3 regions of the Caulobacter sp. GW821-FHT10F06 genome follow, and region 2 is predicted to be linked to each of the others. Evidence: predicted binding sites of a transcription regulator. Region 2 holds the regulator's gene; each other region holds the start of a gene.
The links. The regulator LexA, encoded in region 2, represses DNA repair genes until DNA is damaged. The targets are predictions, from matches to a motif close to ATGTTCNCNANNTGTTCT.
Positions count from the first base shown of each region.

Region 1: the regulator LexA is predicted to act here: its motif matches at 2,500-2,517, upstream of AC1RUS_RS20730 (ATP-dependent helicase).
Region 3: the regulator LexA is predicted to act here: its motif matches at 3,188-3,205, upstream of AC1RUS_RS14400 (YifB family Mg chelatase-like AAA ATPase).

Region 1 is NZ_JBXASK010000010.1:129,999-134,354, forward strand. Features, by position in the region: gene AC1RUS_RS20725 (ArsR/SmtB family transcription factor) at 1-35, opposite strand, end outside; gene AC1RUS_RS20730 (ATP-dependent helicase) at 106-2,499, opposite strand; gene AC1RUS_RS20735 (hypothetical protein) at 2,609-2,800, shown strand; gene AC1RUS_RS20740 (hypothetical protein) at 2,810-3,019, shown strand; gene AC1RUS_RS20745 (ribbon-helix-helix domain-containing protein) at 2,976-3,221, opposite strand; gene AC1RUS_RS20750 (alginate O-acetyltransferase AlgX-related protein) at 3,376-4,341, shown strand; gene AC1RUS_RS20755 (DUF4169 family protein) at 4,347-4,356, opposite strand, start outside.
Region 2 is NZ_JBXASK010000003.1:150,849-155,204, forward strand. Features, by position in the region: gene mfd (transcription-repair coupling factor) at 1-1,472, shown strand, start outside; gene lexA (transcriptional repressor LexA) at 1,686-2,399, opposite strand; gene AC1RUS_RS07065 (lysophospholipid acyltransferase family protein) at 2,559-3,122, opposite strand; gene lepB (signal peptidase I) at 3,224-4,036, opposite strand; gene AC1RUS_RS07075 (TonB-dependent receptor) at 4,118-4,356, opposite strand, start outside.
Region 3 is NZ_JBXASK010000006.1:73,550-77,905, forward strand. Features, by position in the region: gene mrdA (penicillin-binding protein 2) at 1-565, shown strand, start outside; gene AC1RUS_RS14395 (NADPH-dependent F420 reductase) at 562-1,218, opposite strand; gene AC1RUS_RS14400 (YifB family Mg chelatase-like AAA ATPase) at 1,581-3,137, opposite strand; gene gshB (glutathione synthase) at 3,259-4,209, opposite strand.

The DNA of each region.
Region 1 (4,356 bases), on a different contig from region 2:
GAGACGTCGAGGCGGGTTGTATAATGCTGAACCATTCGGTTCAGTGTTGGCATGCGCGCTTACGAGACGCAAGGGGCGTGACGACGGAATCTGGGGTGCGGGGTCTCAGGCCTTCTCGACGAAGCTGTCGATGACCTTCTTGTCGCCGGCCTTGTCGAAGGCGACCGACAGCTTGTTGCCCTCGACGCTGGTGACCTTGCCATAGCCGAACTTGACGTGGAACACCCGGTCGCCGCGCTGGTAGGCGCTGGCCTTGGAGGGCGCGGACACCGCCACCAGCCGGCCTTCGCCCTCGATCGGGGCCGAGCGGGCGCCCGAGCCGCCGGTGCGGGGATTGCTCCACGAATTGCCGCCGCCGGCCATGCGGTCCTGGGCCCGCTTCCAGCCGGGGCTGGCGTAGCCGGAACCGCCGAACGAGCTCTGGCCCGCGTCGTCCCAGCGAGAGGCCGCCGTCTGCTGCATGCCCGGGCCGCCGCCGTAATAGCCGGTCTCCGACGCCGCCTCGACGTGGGCCAGGGGCAGTTCGTCGACGAAGCGGCTGGGCAGCTGGCTGGTCCAGCGGCCATAGACCTGCCGGTTGGCCACGAAGCTGATGCGGGCCTCCTCGCGGGCCCGGGTGATGCCGACATAGGCCAGGCGGCGCTCTTCCTCGAGGCCCTTGGTGCCCTTGTCGTCCATGCTGCGCTGGCTGGGGAACACGCCTTCTTCCCAGCCGGGCAGGAAGACCAGCGGGAATTCCAGGCCCTTGGCCGAGTGCAGGGTCATGATCCAGACCGCGTCGTCGCCGGCGCCCTTGTCCAGGTCCATGACCAGCGACACGTGCTCCAGATAGGCCTCCAGGGTGTCGAAGGCGCTCATCGACTGGACGAGCTCCTTCAGGTTCTCCAGCCGCGTCTGGCTGGTGGGGCCCTTGTCGAGACGAAGCGCGTCGGTATAGCCGCTCTCCTCCAGCACCGCCTCCAGCACCCGCTGATGCGGGGTGGTCTGGGCCAGGGCCCGCCAGCGGTCGAGATCGCGCAGGAAGTTGCTGAGCGCCGTGCGGGTGCGGGCCGGAAGCTCGTCGCTGCCGACCAGCACGCGGGCCGACTCCACCGCCGACAGGCTTTCCAGCCGGGCGATCTGCAACAGTTTCTGCACCGAGGTGTCGCCGATGCCGCGCTTGGGCGTGTTGACGATGCGCTCGAAGGCCAGGTCGTCGTCGGGCGACTGGATCAGGCGCAGATAGGCGTGGGCGTCTCGAATTTCCGCGCGCTCGAAGAAGCGCGGGCCGCCGACCACCTTGTAGGGGATCTGCAGCATCACGAAGCGCTCTTCGAAGGCCCGCATCTGGAAGCTGGCGCGGACCAGAATGGCCATCTGGCTGTACTTGCGGCCGGCGCGCTTGCCCGCCTCGATCGCGTCGGCGATCATCCGGCTTTCGGCCTCGCCGTCCCAGACGCCGCTGACCTTGACCTTTTCGCCGCCGGCTTCCTCGGTCCACAGGGTCTTGCCCAGGCGGTCCTTGTTGGCGGTGATCAGGCCCGAGGCGGCGGCCAGGATGTGCTCGGTCGAGCGGTAGTTGCGCTCCAGCCGAACGACCTTGGCCCCCGGGAAGTCGCGCTCGAACCGCAGGATGTTGTCGACCTCGGCCCCTCGCCAGCCATAGATCGACTGGTCGTCGTCGCCCACGCAGCAAACGTTCTGCCGGCCCTGGGCCAGCAGGCGCAGCCACAGATACTGGGCGATGTTGGTGTCCTGGTACTCGTCGACCATCACATATTTGAAGCGCGTCTGGTACTCGGCCAGCACGTCCGGATGGCTGGTCAGGATGGTGATGTTGTGCAGCAGCAGGTCGCCGAAGTCGCAGGCGTTCAGGATGCGCAGCCGCTCCTGGTACTGGCGATAGAGGCTGGCGCCCTTGCCGTTGGCGAATTCCGCGCCCTCGGCCGGGGGCACGCGGTCGGGCGTCCAGCCGCGGTTCTTCCAGTGGTCGATCAGGCCCGACAGGATCTTGGGCGTCCACCGCTTGGCGTCGATGTTGTCGGCCTCGATCAGCTGTTTGAGCAGCCGTTCCTGATCGTCGGTGTCGATGATCGTGTAGCTGGACTTCAGGCCCACCAGCTCGGCGTGGCGGCGCAGGATCTGGGCGGCCACCGAGTGGAAGGTGCCCAGCCACCGCAGGCCCTCGGCCTCGGGGCCGATGATGTGGGTGATCCGCTCGCGCATCTCGCGGGCGGCCTTGTTGGTGAAGGTGACGGCCAGCATTTCCCACGGACGGGCGCGGCCGGTCGACAGGATGTGGGCCAGGCGGGTGGTCAGGACGCGGGTCTTGCCGGTGCCGGCGCCGGCCAGGACCAGGACCGGACCCTCGGTGGTCTCGACCGCCGCCCTCTGTTCTGGGTTCAGACCCTCCAGATAACCGGGCGCGCCGCCGGCCGGAGCCTGGGGCCGGGCGAGGTCGGAGATGCGCGGAGAGGGGAGATCGTCCTGTGGAGGACGCGAGTCGAAACCTGAAGACATGGAACATATGTAGCACAAAGGCTGGCCGGCTTAAGCCCCCGCCCGGTGATTATGGGAACCGCTGGCGTGAAGGGTCGTTGATCCGACACATCAATCGCGGGAGGCCAGCATGGCCGAAGGTACGAGCAATAGCGGCGGCAACAGCGGCCTGGCGTTCATCGTCGGGGGGCTGGTGGTGATCGTCGCGATCATTGCGTTCGTCGTCTATTCGGGCGGCTTCACCCAGAAGAAGTCGGTCGACGTCAATATCTCGGCCTCGGCGCCCAAGCTGCCGGACGCGCCCAAGCCGCCCTCCAACTAGGGATCTGCCATGCGGCAAGCTCATTCGCACAATTCGGGATCAGGCGCCTGGATGGTGGGCCTGATCGTGTTCGCGGTTCTGGGCTCGCTGTGGATGGCCTGGCGACTGGGGGCTGTCTCCAGCGTCCAGCCGGAGATCCGTCTTCGCGGGCCCACCCTGCCGACCCAGACCATGCCTAATCCGCAGCCGGCCCCGTCGCCGCTCGCTCCGCCGCGCTAGAGGCGCGGAGCAGGGCGAACACCCTGCAGGCCGAGGCCAGCGGACGCTCGCCGCGACCCGTGTCGATCCGCTGGATCAAGGCGGCGAGGCTCTGTGCGTCCTCGATGGCCGCCCGTTCCAGCACTGCCCAGAACTCCGGCTCCAGGGCCAGCGAGGTGGCGTGGCCTGCCAGGTTCACCGAACGCTTCTTCAAGATGCCCATGGTTGGCGCGGCCCTCCGTACGGCGAGCCCGTCTTATGAACCGCCGCGCGTCCGTCTTCGACCCCCTTCGTTGATCTACGACGCCGGACGAGGTTGACCTCGCCCCGGGACTCCAGCATGCGCAGAGGGCCGTTGAAGGACCTCTGTCGCCGCGATGCCCGATGACGCCGCCCTGATCCTCGACCAGCTCAAGTCCGTCCAGGCCGGGGCCAAGGGCCTGGCCGCCCCCGGCGGCTGGGTGTTCCTGATCAACGACAGCAACGACTTCCTGGTCTGGCAGTTGGGCCTGAAACGCTGGACCGAGGCGGAGCAGGCGGCGGTGCGGACCCTCTTGGAAGAGCGCCAGCAGCTGCTGGCGGGGCGCTGCTACCAGATGGTTATCTGCCCCGAGAAGAGCATCGTCTATCGTGAGTACCTGCCGGCGGGGCTGGACGCCTTCACGCCGGAACCGGACCGCCCGGCGATCGCCATGGCGGCGATGTTTCCCGACGCGATCCTCTATCCGGAGGCCCGTTTCGAACTGCTCAAGCGGTTGGGCCTGCTGTTCTTCCGGGGCGACACCCATGTGAACTGGCTGGGCGCCTATCACCTCTATCGCGAGACGATCCTGGCCCTGGCGGCGCGCGGCGTAGCCATCGGACCGCCCATCGCTTTCGGCGATCTCAAGCACAGCATCGCCGGCATGGAGGGCGACGTGCTGGGCCAGCTTCCCGCCGCCGCGATCGCGGGATTCGAAGAAGATGCGGCGGTGGCGCGGGCCGGAAACATGCTGGAGGTCGCGATCAGCCACGCGGTGCGCGCCGAGCGACGGCGCGCCCGTCGCGTCGCTACGCCCGAAGGCTATGTGCCGGGCGGCGGCGGGCGCGAGACCGTCATCCTGGAGCAGGACGACAAGAGCCTGCCGAAGGCGCTGGTGTTCCGTGACTCGACTGCGACCCTGAGCATCGACCTGCTGGCCGAGCATTTCTCGCGGTCGGTGTTCGTCTGGCACGAGGGCGACGTGATCGGCGAGCTGATCGACCGGGAGCAGCCCGACGTTGTGCTGCACTTCGTAGCCGAGCGGTTCCTGGCCACCTATCCGCGCACCACGGCCGTCAACCGGACGCTGGGCGCGGGCTGAGCCCCTCAGTCCTCG
Region 2 (4,356 bases):
TGCTGGCCCGTCAGCACTACAAGACCTTCAAGGACCGCTTCCAGGGCTGGCCGGTCAAGGTCACCCGCCTGTCGCGCCTTGTCACCGGCAAGGAAGCCGCCGAGACCCGCGAGGGCCTGGCCAACGGTCAGTTGGAGATCGTGGTCGGCACCCACGCGGTGCTCAGCAAGCAGGTCTCGTTCAAGGACCTGGGCCTGGTGATCGTCGACGAGGAGCAGCACTTCGGGGTCAAGCACAAGGAGAAGCTGAAAGAGCTTCGCGCCGACGTGCACATGCTGACCCTGACCGCCACGCCGATCCCGCGCACCCTGCAGATGGCGCTGAGCGGCATCCGCGAGATGTCGATCATCGCCACCCCGCCGGTCGATCGCCTGGCGGTGCGGACCTATATCAGCCCGTTCGATCCGGTGACCCTGCGCGAGGCCCTGCTGCGCGAGAAGTATCGCGGCGGTCAGGCCTATTACGTGGTGCCGCGCATCAAGGACCTGGAGGACATAGAGAAGTTCCTCCGCACCCAGGTGCCGGAGATCAAGTACGTGGTCGGCCACGGCCAGATGGCCCCGACCCAGCTGGAAGACGTGATGACGGCCTTCTACGAGGGCCAGTACGACGTGCTGCTCGCCACGACGATCGTCGAGAGCGGGCTGGATATCCCGTCGGCCAACACCTTGATCGTCCACCGCGCCGACATGTTCGGCCTGGCGCAGCTCTATCAGATCCGAGGCCGGGTCGGCCGGTCCAAGGCCCGCGCCTATGCCTATCTGACCACGCCCAACGAGAAGACCATCACCCTGTCGGCCGAAAAGCGCCTGCAGGTGCTGCAGTCGCTGGACAGCCTGGGCGCGGGCTTCCAGCTGGCCAGCCACGACCTGGATCAGCGCGGCGGCGGCAACCTGCTGGGCGACGAGCAGAGCGGCCACATCAAGGAGATCGGCGTCGAGCTCTATCAGCAGATGCTGGAAGACGCCGTCGCCGAGCTGCGCCAGCGCCAGGGCGCCGAGGCCCTGCTGGAGGATCGCGGCTGGTCGCCGCAGATCAACACCGGCGCGGCCGTGATGATCCCGGACGAATATGTGCCGGACCTGAACGTGCGCCTGTCGCTCTATCGCCGCCTGTCGGAAGCCGAGAAGTCGGCCGACCGCGAAGCCCTGGCCGCCGAGCTGATCGACCGCTTCGGCCCGCTGCCGCCCGAGACCGACAGCCTGCTCAAGGTCGTCGCCATCAAGGGCCTGTGCCGTGAAGCCAATGTCGCCAAGATCGACGTGGGGCCGAAGGGCGCGGTGGCCAGCTTCCGGAACGATACCTATGCCAACCCGCTGGGGCTGATGCAGTACGTCGCCAAGAACAGCCTGATCTGGAAGGTCCGGCCCGATCAGAAGGTGGTGGTCAAGGGCGAGTGGGATACGCCGGCTCAGCGTCTCGACGCGGCCGAGAAGATCCTGGGGCACCTGGCGCGGATCGCCAGGGAGTAGGGCGGCTAGCGCCTCCCCTCCAACTCAACCTTGTCATCCCGGCCGCAGCGCAGCGGAGAGCCGGGACCCAGGGGTAGCCGCAGTGCCTTGGCCCCTGGGTCCCGGACAGCCTCTGCGAGGCTTCCGGGATGACAAGAATTTTGCGTTTTTGAACCAACGAAAAAGGCCGCCCCAACCGGGACGGCCTTTTCAATTCCGAAGCTTCAACTGAACTCAGTGATACCGCCGGATCAGCCCCACCAGCTTGCCCTGCACCTCGACCTGGTCCGGACCAAAGATCCGCGTCTCGTACTTGGGGTTGGCCGCCTCGAGTGCGATCGAGCCGCCCTTCTTGCGCAGGCGCTTGAGCGTGGCTTCTTCACCCACCAGGGCCACGACGATCTCGCCGGAGTTGGCGGTGTCGCCCTTCTTGATGATCACGTAGTCGCCGTCGAGGATGCCGGCCTCGATCATCGAGTCGCCCTGCACCTCGAGCACATAGTGCTCGCCGCCGCCCAGCATGCTCTCGGGCACCGGCAGGCGCTCGCGTTCGTGCTGGATGGCGTCGATGGGCGTGCCGGCGGCGATCTTGCCGAGGATCGGCAGTTCGCGGCTGTCATTGGCCGGCGTCGACGAGGATCCGCCGTTGGGCACCGGAGCCGGCGCGCCGCCGCCCTCGAACACCTGCGGCTTGAACGACCCGCGCCCCTTGGGCGGCGCCGCCGTGGTCGCCTGCTGTGGCAGCTTCACCACCTCCAGCGCCCGGGCCCGGTGAGCCAGGCGACGGATGAAGCCGCGTTCCTCCAGCGCCGTGATCAGGCGGTGAATGCCCGACTTCGACGCGAGGTCCAACGCCTCCTTCATCTCGTCGAAGGACGGCGACACGCCGCTCTCCTTGATGCGTTCGTGGATGAACATCAGCAGCTCGTGCTGCTTGCGCGTGAGCATCTCGACCTCGGTGAAGACGCGGAACAAACCGCAAACCCTGCGAATGTTCTCTAGGCGTTCTTCCTTAATGTCAAGTTGACGGACGTCGAAGCGCCACCGGGCAAGCATTTGCTGGGTCCATGGACGCGTCGAACCGCCGAAACCGGCCGAATCAAAACGTTAAAGCTGGGTCGCCCTGTCCAGGTGCTTGCCGCTGTAGGGGCGGTAGAATTCGATCAGCTTGGCCAGATCCGCATCGTAGTCGCCGCTGGGGATCATGGTCGGACCAAGGCCGATGATCTTGCGCTCGTAGTCGATGAAGCCCAGCACCAGGGGCACGTCGGCCTGCCGCGCGATGTTGTAGAAGCCGGTCTTCCACTGACGCGCCTTGCCGCGCGTGCCCTCTGGCGCGATCGTCAGCATGAATTCGTCGCGACGGCCGAACTCGGCGGCCATGGCCGAGACGGTGTCGCCGGATTTGGAGCGGTCGACCGGCACGCCGCCCAGGTCGCGCATCATCTTGTCGAACGGCCAGCGGAACAGCGAGGCCTTGCCCATGAAGCTGAGGTTCAGGTTCAGCGCGTCGGCCGCGCCCAGGAAATAGACGAAGTCCCAGTTGCTGGTGTGCGGGGCGGCGATGATCACGAACTTGCGGGTGGCCGGGGCGGAGCCTTCGACGCTCCAGCCCTGGGTCCGGAAGAAGGTGACCAGGGCCCATTTGACGATGCGGGCGACAATGCCCATCCGAACGATCCTCCCAAACGCGTCCGCGTGTCGGGACGTTCCGTTAGGGCAATGTGGCCGAGCGGGGCGTCGAGCGCCAGTCGCGAGGCGTCGAATTCGGGTCAGGCCTTGGGGGCGGAGAGGGACTTGAAGGTCCGGTCCAGACGCAGGCCCTTCTTGCCGTCCCAGGAGAACAGAATGCGCTCGGCGCGGCCGACCAGGTTCTCGGCCGGCACATAGCCCATGCCGGTCTCGGGCGGCAGATAGCGGTCGAGCTCGCTGTTCCACTTGCAGGTCGCGTAGCCTCGGGGCGTCACGCCTGGATCGAAGCGGCTGTCGACCGAGTTGTCGCGGTTGTCGCCCATCACGAAATAGCAGCCGGCCGGCACGATGTAGACGCCGGTGTTGCCGGCCGGGGTGGTCGGGCCCTGCGTGTGGGTCAGGTAACGGCGGCCGTTGGGCAGGGTCTCGGCGATCTCGTCGACCGTCACCGGATAGCCCCAGGCGCTGTCCTCGACGCGAGTGGCGACGGGCCGCTGAGCCACGGCCTTGCCGTTGATGCGCAGCACGCCGCCGACCACCTGGATGTGGTCGCCGGGAAAGCCGATCAGGCGCTTGATGACGTCGGTGCGGCCATCCCCGGGCTTCTTGAACACCACGACGTCGCCGCGTTCGGGGTCGTGGCTCAGCAGGCGGCCGTGGCCCACCGGCGGGCTGAACGGCGCCGAGTGGCGGCTTATCCCGTAAGGGAATTTCGAGACCAGGATGTAGTCGCCGACCAGCAGGGTCGGCTCCATCGAGGCTGAGGGAATGGTGAAGGGCTGGCACAGCACCGTGCGCGGCACCAGCATGATCGCCACGACGATGGCGAAGGTCTTGGCGGTGTCGACCAGGCCGTGGGCCCAACCGGTCCTGGTTTCGCTATCGTGGCTCATGGCTGTTCCCCGCATCTGCCTGAAGACAGAGTGTGGGGGCCAGCTTGGCCAAATCATGGCTTACGGTTTCGTCATCTGGGCTCAGAACTGTTTGCGTACGCTCAGCCTCACCGTCCGGCCCAGCCTGTCCATGTAGTCGGGTTGGTAGGCCTGGGGTGTCAGTCCCTGCGGGTCGCGCACCGTCTGTTTGGTGTTGAAGACATTGTCGACGCCCACATTGACGCGCGCGCCCTTTAGCCAAGGATGGCGCTTGACCAAGGCTCTACGGGAATTGAAGTCGACGAAGCCGGTCAGGCTGAGGGTCGGCAGATCTGAAAAAT
Region 3 (4,356 bases), on a different contig from region 2:
CGCCCTGCAGCTGGCGGTGATGACGGCGCGGCTCGCCAATGGCCGCAAGGCGCTCAATCCGCGCCTGGTCAAGTCGGTGGGCGGGGTCGAGCAGCCGCATGGCGACGCCGTGCCCAACCTGCCGTTCAGCCAGGAGCACCTGGACATCGTGCGAGCTGGCATGGCGGCGGTGGCCAACGACCCGACCGGCGGGGCGTTCAAGCAGAGCCAGCTGGGCCTGGGCGACGTCAAGATGGCCGGCAAGACCGGCACCGCCCAGGTGCGCCAGTACGCGGCCGGGGCCTCGCGCAGCAATCAGGGCGTCGCCTGGAAGCTGAAGGACCACAACCTGTTCATCGCCTTCGCGCCCTATGACGATCCCCGCTACGCCCTGTCGGTGATCATCGAGCACGGCGGCCAGTTCGGCTCCAGCGCCGCCGCGCCCCGGGCCCGGGAGGTGATGCGCGTGGCCCTGCTGAAGGACCCCGAGATCCGCGCCCGCATCGTGCAGCCAACGCCCCTGCCGGATCTGCCCGAGACCAACGAAAACGAAAGGGAGGTCGAGGGCGACCTGCCGGTCGGTTAGCGCCAGGAGCCTTCAGGCAACAGCTCGCCGCGAACGGCGTCCGCGAGGGCCCGGCGCAGCGCCGCCTTATCGAGGGGCAGGCAGTAGGCCGGCCGAGCGCGCTCGAACCTCCAGCTCTCGACCAGCGCGCCGGCGTCGAACGGCTCGAAGCCGAACTGACCGATCAGATCGGACACGACGCGCTTTGCCGCGTCGTCATCGCCGGCCAACGGAAGGGCCCGCTGGGCTCCAGAGCTTAGCCGCGATCCCATGGAGTTCAGGTCGCGGGCCAAGATGGCGTTGAAGGCCTTGACCAAGCGGGCGTCGGGAAGGCGTCGGGCGACGAGTTCGCTCGTCGTGATCGCATTGTCGTCCAAGTCGCGGATCGCCCCATCGCGTTCCGGATAATAGTTGTTGGCGTCGATGACGATCTTGCCGGCCAACGCGCCCTGTTCAAGCTCGAGCACGCGAACGAGCGGAATGGCGATCAGGACGACATCCCCGAATGCGATGGCGTCGTTGGCGGAGCCAGTCAGGGCGCCGCTCTCCCGCGCGAACGAGTCCAGCGTCTTGGGGGCGCGTGAGTTGCTGACCATAACCTCGTGTCCGGCCCCGATGGCGAGACCTGCAAAGGCCCGCCCGATATTCCCCGCGCCAATCGTGCCGATACGCATTGCAACACCTTCAGTTACTCGTAAGGCGCAGGTGGTGGCGGTCCACGGGGCGATCAAGCTTGGCGGATCCAAAGGTCGTTGAAATGCTTGGGCGAGGTTGGTCTGGCCTGACGGACGCGTCGCTTTCCGGGGCCGGATCAATGTCAGCCCGTGGCTTGGCGCGCTTTTGAGACCGTGGTCGATCCCGAGCGCATGTTAGCCTCTCCCCTCGCGGGAGAAGGTAGCCGCCATGGGCGGTCGGGTAAGGGGGGCACGAGCCTTTCCGGAAAGGGCTTTCAACCCCCTCATCCGGCGCTCCGCGCCGTCCTCCCGCAAGGGGAGAAGGAGAGATGTCACCCGCACCGACACCGCCTACCGGCCCCCTAGAACACCCCCTGCCTGAACGCGCTCGCCGGCTGTTCCTCGCTCGGGACGGTCGAGCGGCGGTGGGCGAGGGCTTCGGCGACGTGGACGCGTTTGACGGTGGGGGCGCCTTCCAGGTCGGCGATGGTGCGGGCCAGGCGCAGGGTGCGGGTCCAGCCTCGGGCGCTGATCCGGCCGGCCTCGGCGGCGCGCGCCAGCAGGGCGCGGCCGGCTTCGTCGAGGGCGACGATCTTTTCCAGGAAGGCGCCCTCGGCCCGGCCGTTCAGAGCCTCGGGGCCGCCATGTTCCTCGGCGCGGTCGATCGCCAGCTGGCGGGCCCGGGCCACGCGGGCGGCGACCTCGGCCGAGCCTTCCGAGGGTGGCGGCAGGGCCAGGTCGGCGGCGGTGACGGCGGGCATGTCGACGGCCAGGTCGATCCGATCCATCAGCGGGCCCGACACCCGCCCCTGATAGTCGCGCTGGCAGCGGGGCGCCTTGCCGCACGCGCCTCGCCCGGCCCCGCCATGGCCGCATCGGCAGGGGTTCATTGCCGCCACCAGTTGCACCTTGGCGGGATAGCGCACATGGGCGTTGGCGCGGGCCACCATCACCTCGCCGGTCTCCAGCGGGGCGCGCAGGCTGTCCAGCGCCTGGACGCCGAACTCGGGCAATTCGTCGAGGAACAGCACGCCGTTGTGGGCCAGCGACACCTCGCCGGGCTTGGCCTTCAGCCCGCCGCCGGTCAGGGCGGCCATGCTGGCGCTGTGGTGGGGCGAGCGGAACGGTCTGGCCCTGGTCAGGGCGCCGCGCGCGATCAGTCCCGCCACCGAATGGACCATCGAGGTCTCCAGGAGCTCGCTTGAGGTCAGGGGCGGCAGCAGGCCCGGCAGGCGCTGGGCCAGCATCGACTTGCCCGAGCCCGGCGGGCCGACGAACAGCAGGTTGTGGCCGCCGGCCGCAGCGATCTCCAGCGCGCGCTTGGCGTGCTCCTGACCCTTGACGTCCCGCAGGTCCTTGGACCGCTCGCCCTCGATCACCGGGCCCGGCGCGGGCGCGCCCAGCACCTGGCTGCCCCGGAAGTGGTTGATCAGCGCCACCAGCGAGCGCGGGGCCAGGATGCGCGTGCCGCCGGCCCAGGCCGCCTCGGGTCCGGACGCCTCGGGGCAGATCAGGCCCAGGCCCAAGGCCCCGGCCGCCATCGCGGCGGGGAGCGCCCCGGCGGCCGGGACGATGCGGCCGTCCAGCGACAGCTCGCCCATCGCCGCCCAGCCGTCGAGCGCGTCCAGCGGGATGACCCCCAGCGCCGCCATCACCGCCAGGGCGATCGGCAGGTCGAAATGGGCGCCCTCCTTGGGCATGTCGGCCGGGGCCAGGTTGGCGACGATGCGCTTGCCCGGCAGCGACAGGCCCAGGCCCGCGAAGGCCCCGCGCACGCGTTCACGGCTCTCGGCGACGCCCTTGTCGGCCAGGCCCACAATGACGAAGGCGCCGCTCTGACCGGAGGTCAGCTGCACCTCGACATCGACGCGCCGGGCCTCAACGCCCTCGAAGGCCACCGTGACGACTTTCGCGGCCATATCCGCCCCGTGGAGAGTTTGAACTTATCCACAAGCGAAACATGACGTGAAGAGCGTATCAAGAACAAAAAACGAACGTTTCAGGAAATCAGTGGGCTACAGCCCCCGCTTCATCCACCGATCAAGCCGCAGCGCGGATCGCCTCGATGCGGTCCCACAACACAGCCGCGGCGTCGATCCCACTGAATCGCTTCAGTTGTTGGGCGCCGGTCGGCGAGGTGACGTTGATCTCGGTGAGGTACTCGCCGATCACGTCGATGCCGACGAACAGCAGGCCGCGACGCTTCAGTTCCGGGCCGATGATCTTGCATAGCTCCAGGTCGCGGGCGGTCAGCTCGACGGCCTCGGCCCGGCCGCCGACGCGGAGGTTGGAGCGCACCTGACCGGCGGCGGGCACGCGGTTGATCGCGCCCACCGGCTCGCCGTCGACCAGCAGCACGCGCTTGTCGCCCTTGCTGACGGCCGGCACGAACTTCTGGGCGATGACCTGCTCGCGGCCGATCATGGCGTGCAGTTCCAGCAGGGCGTCGAGATTGGGGTCGTCGGCCAAGAGGCGCGCGACGCCCGAGCCGCCGCCGCCGTAGAGCGGCTTCAAGACGATGTCGCCGTGACGGGCGCGGAAATCGTAGATCGCCTCGTGATCCGAGGTGATCAGCGTCGGCGGCTGGACGCCTGGGAAGTCGGTGACGAACAGCTTCTCGGGCGCGTTGCGCACCTCGGCCGGGTTGTTGACTACCAGGGTGTGGGGGTGGACCTTCTCCAGGAAGTGGGTGGCGGTGATGTAGGCCATGTCGAACGGCGGATCCTGGCGCATCAGCACCACGTCGACATCGTCCTTCATGTCGAGCACCACGACCTCGCCCAGGGTCGCATGGGCGCCCTTGGTGGCGGTCAGCGCCAGCGACTGGGCGCGGGCGAACACCCGGCCGTCCTCCATCGACAGCTTGTCGGGGGTGTAGAACCACAGCCTGTGACCGCGCAGCTGGGCTTCCATCATCATCAGGAAGGTGGTGTCGGTGTCGATGTTGATCCCCAGCACGGGGTCCATCTGGACGGCGACTCTCAGCGACATGACGACTCCGGGGTTGGGTGCGCGCGGCGATTTATGACGCCCCGCGCTGCGCCTGCCTAGTTAGGGCGGCGACGGGGGGAATGCGAGGGCGACTTTCATTCAATACGCGGGTAGGCCGAATCGATCTTCCGCGGCGATGTGTGTAGC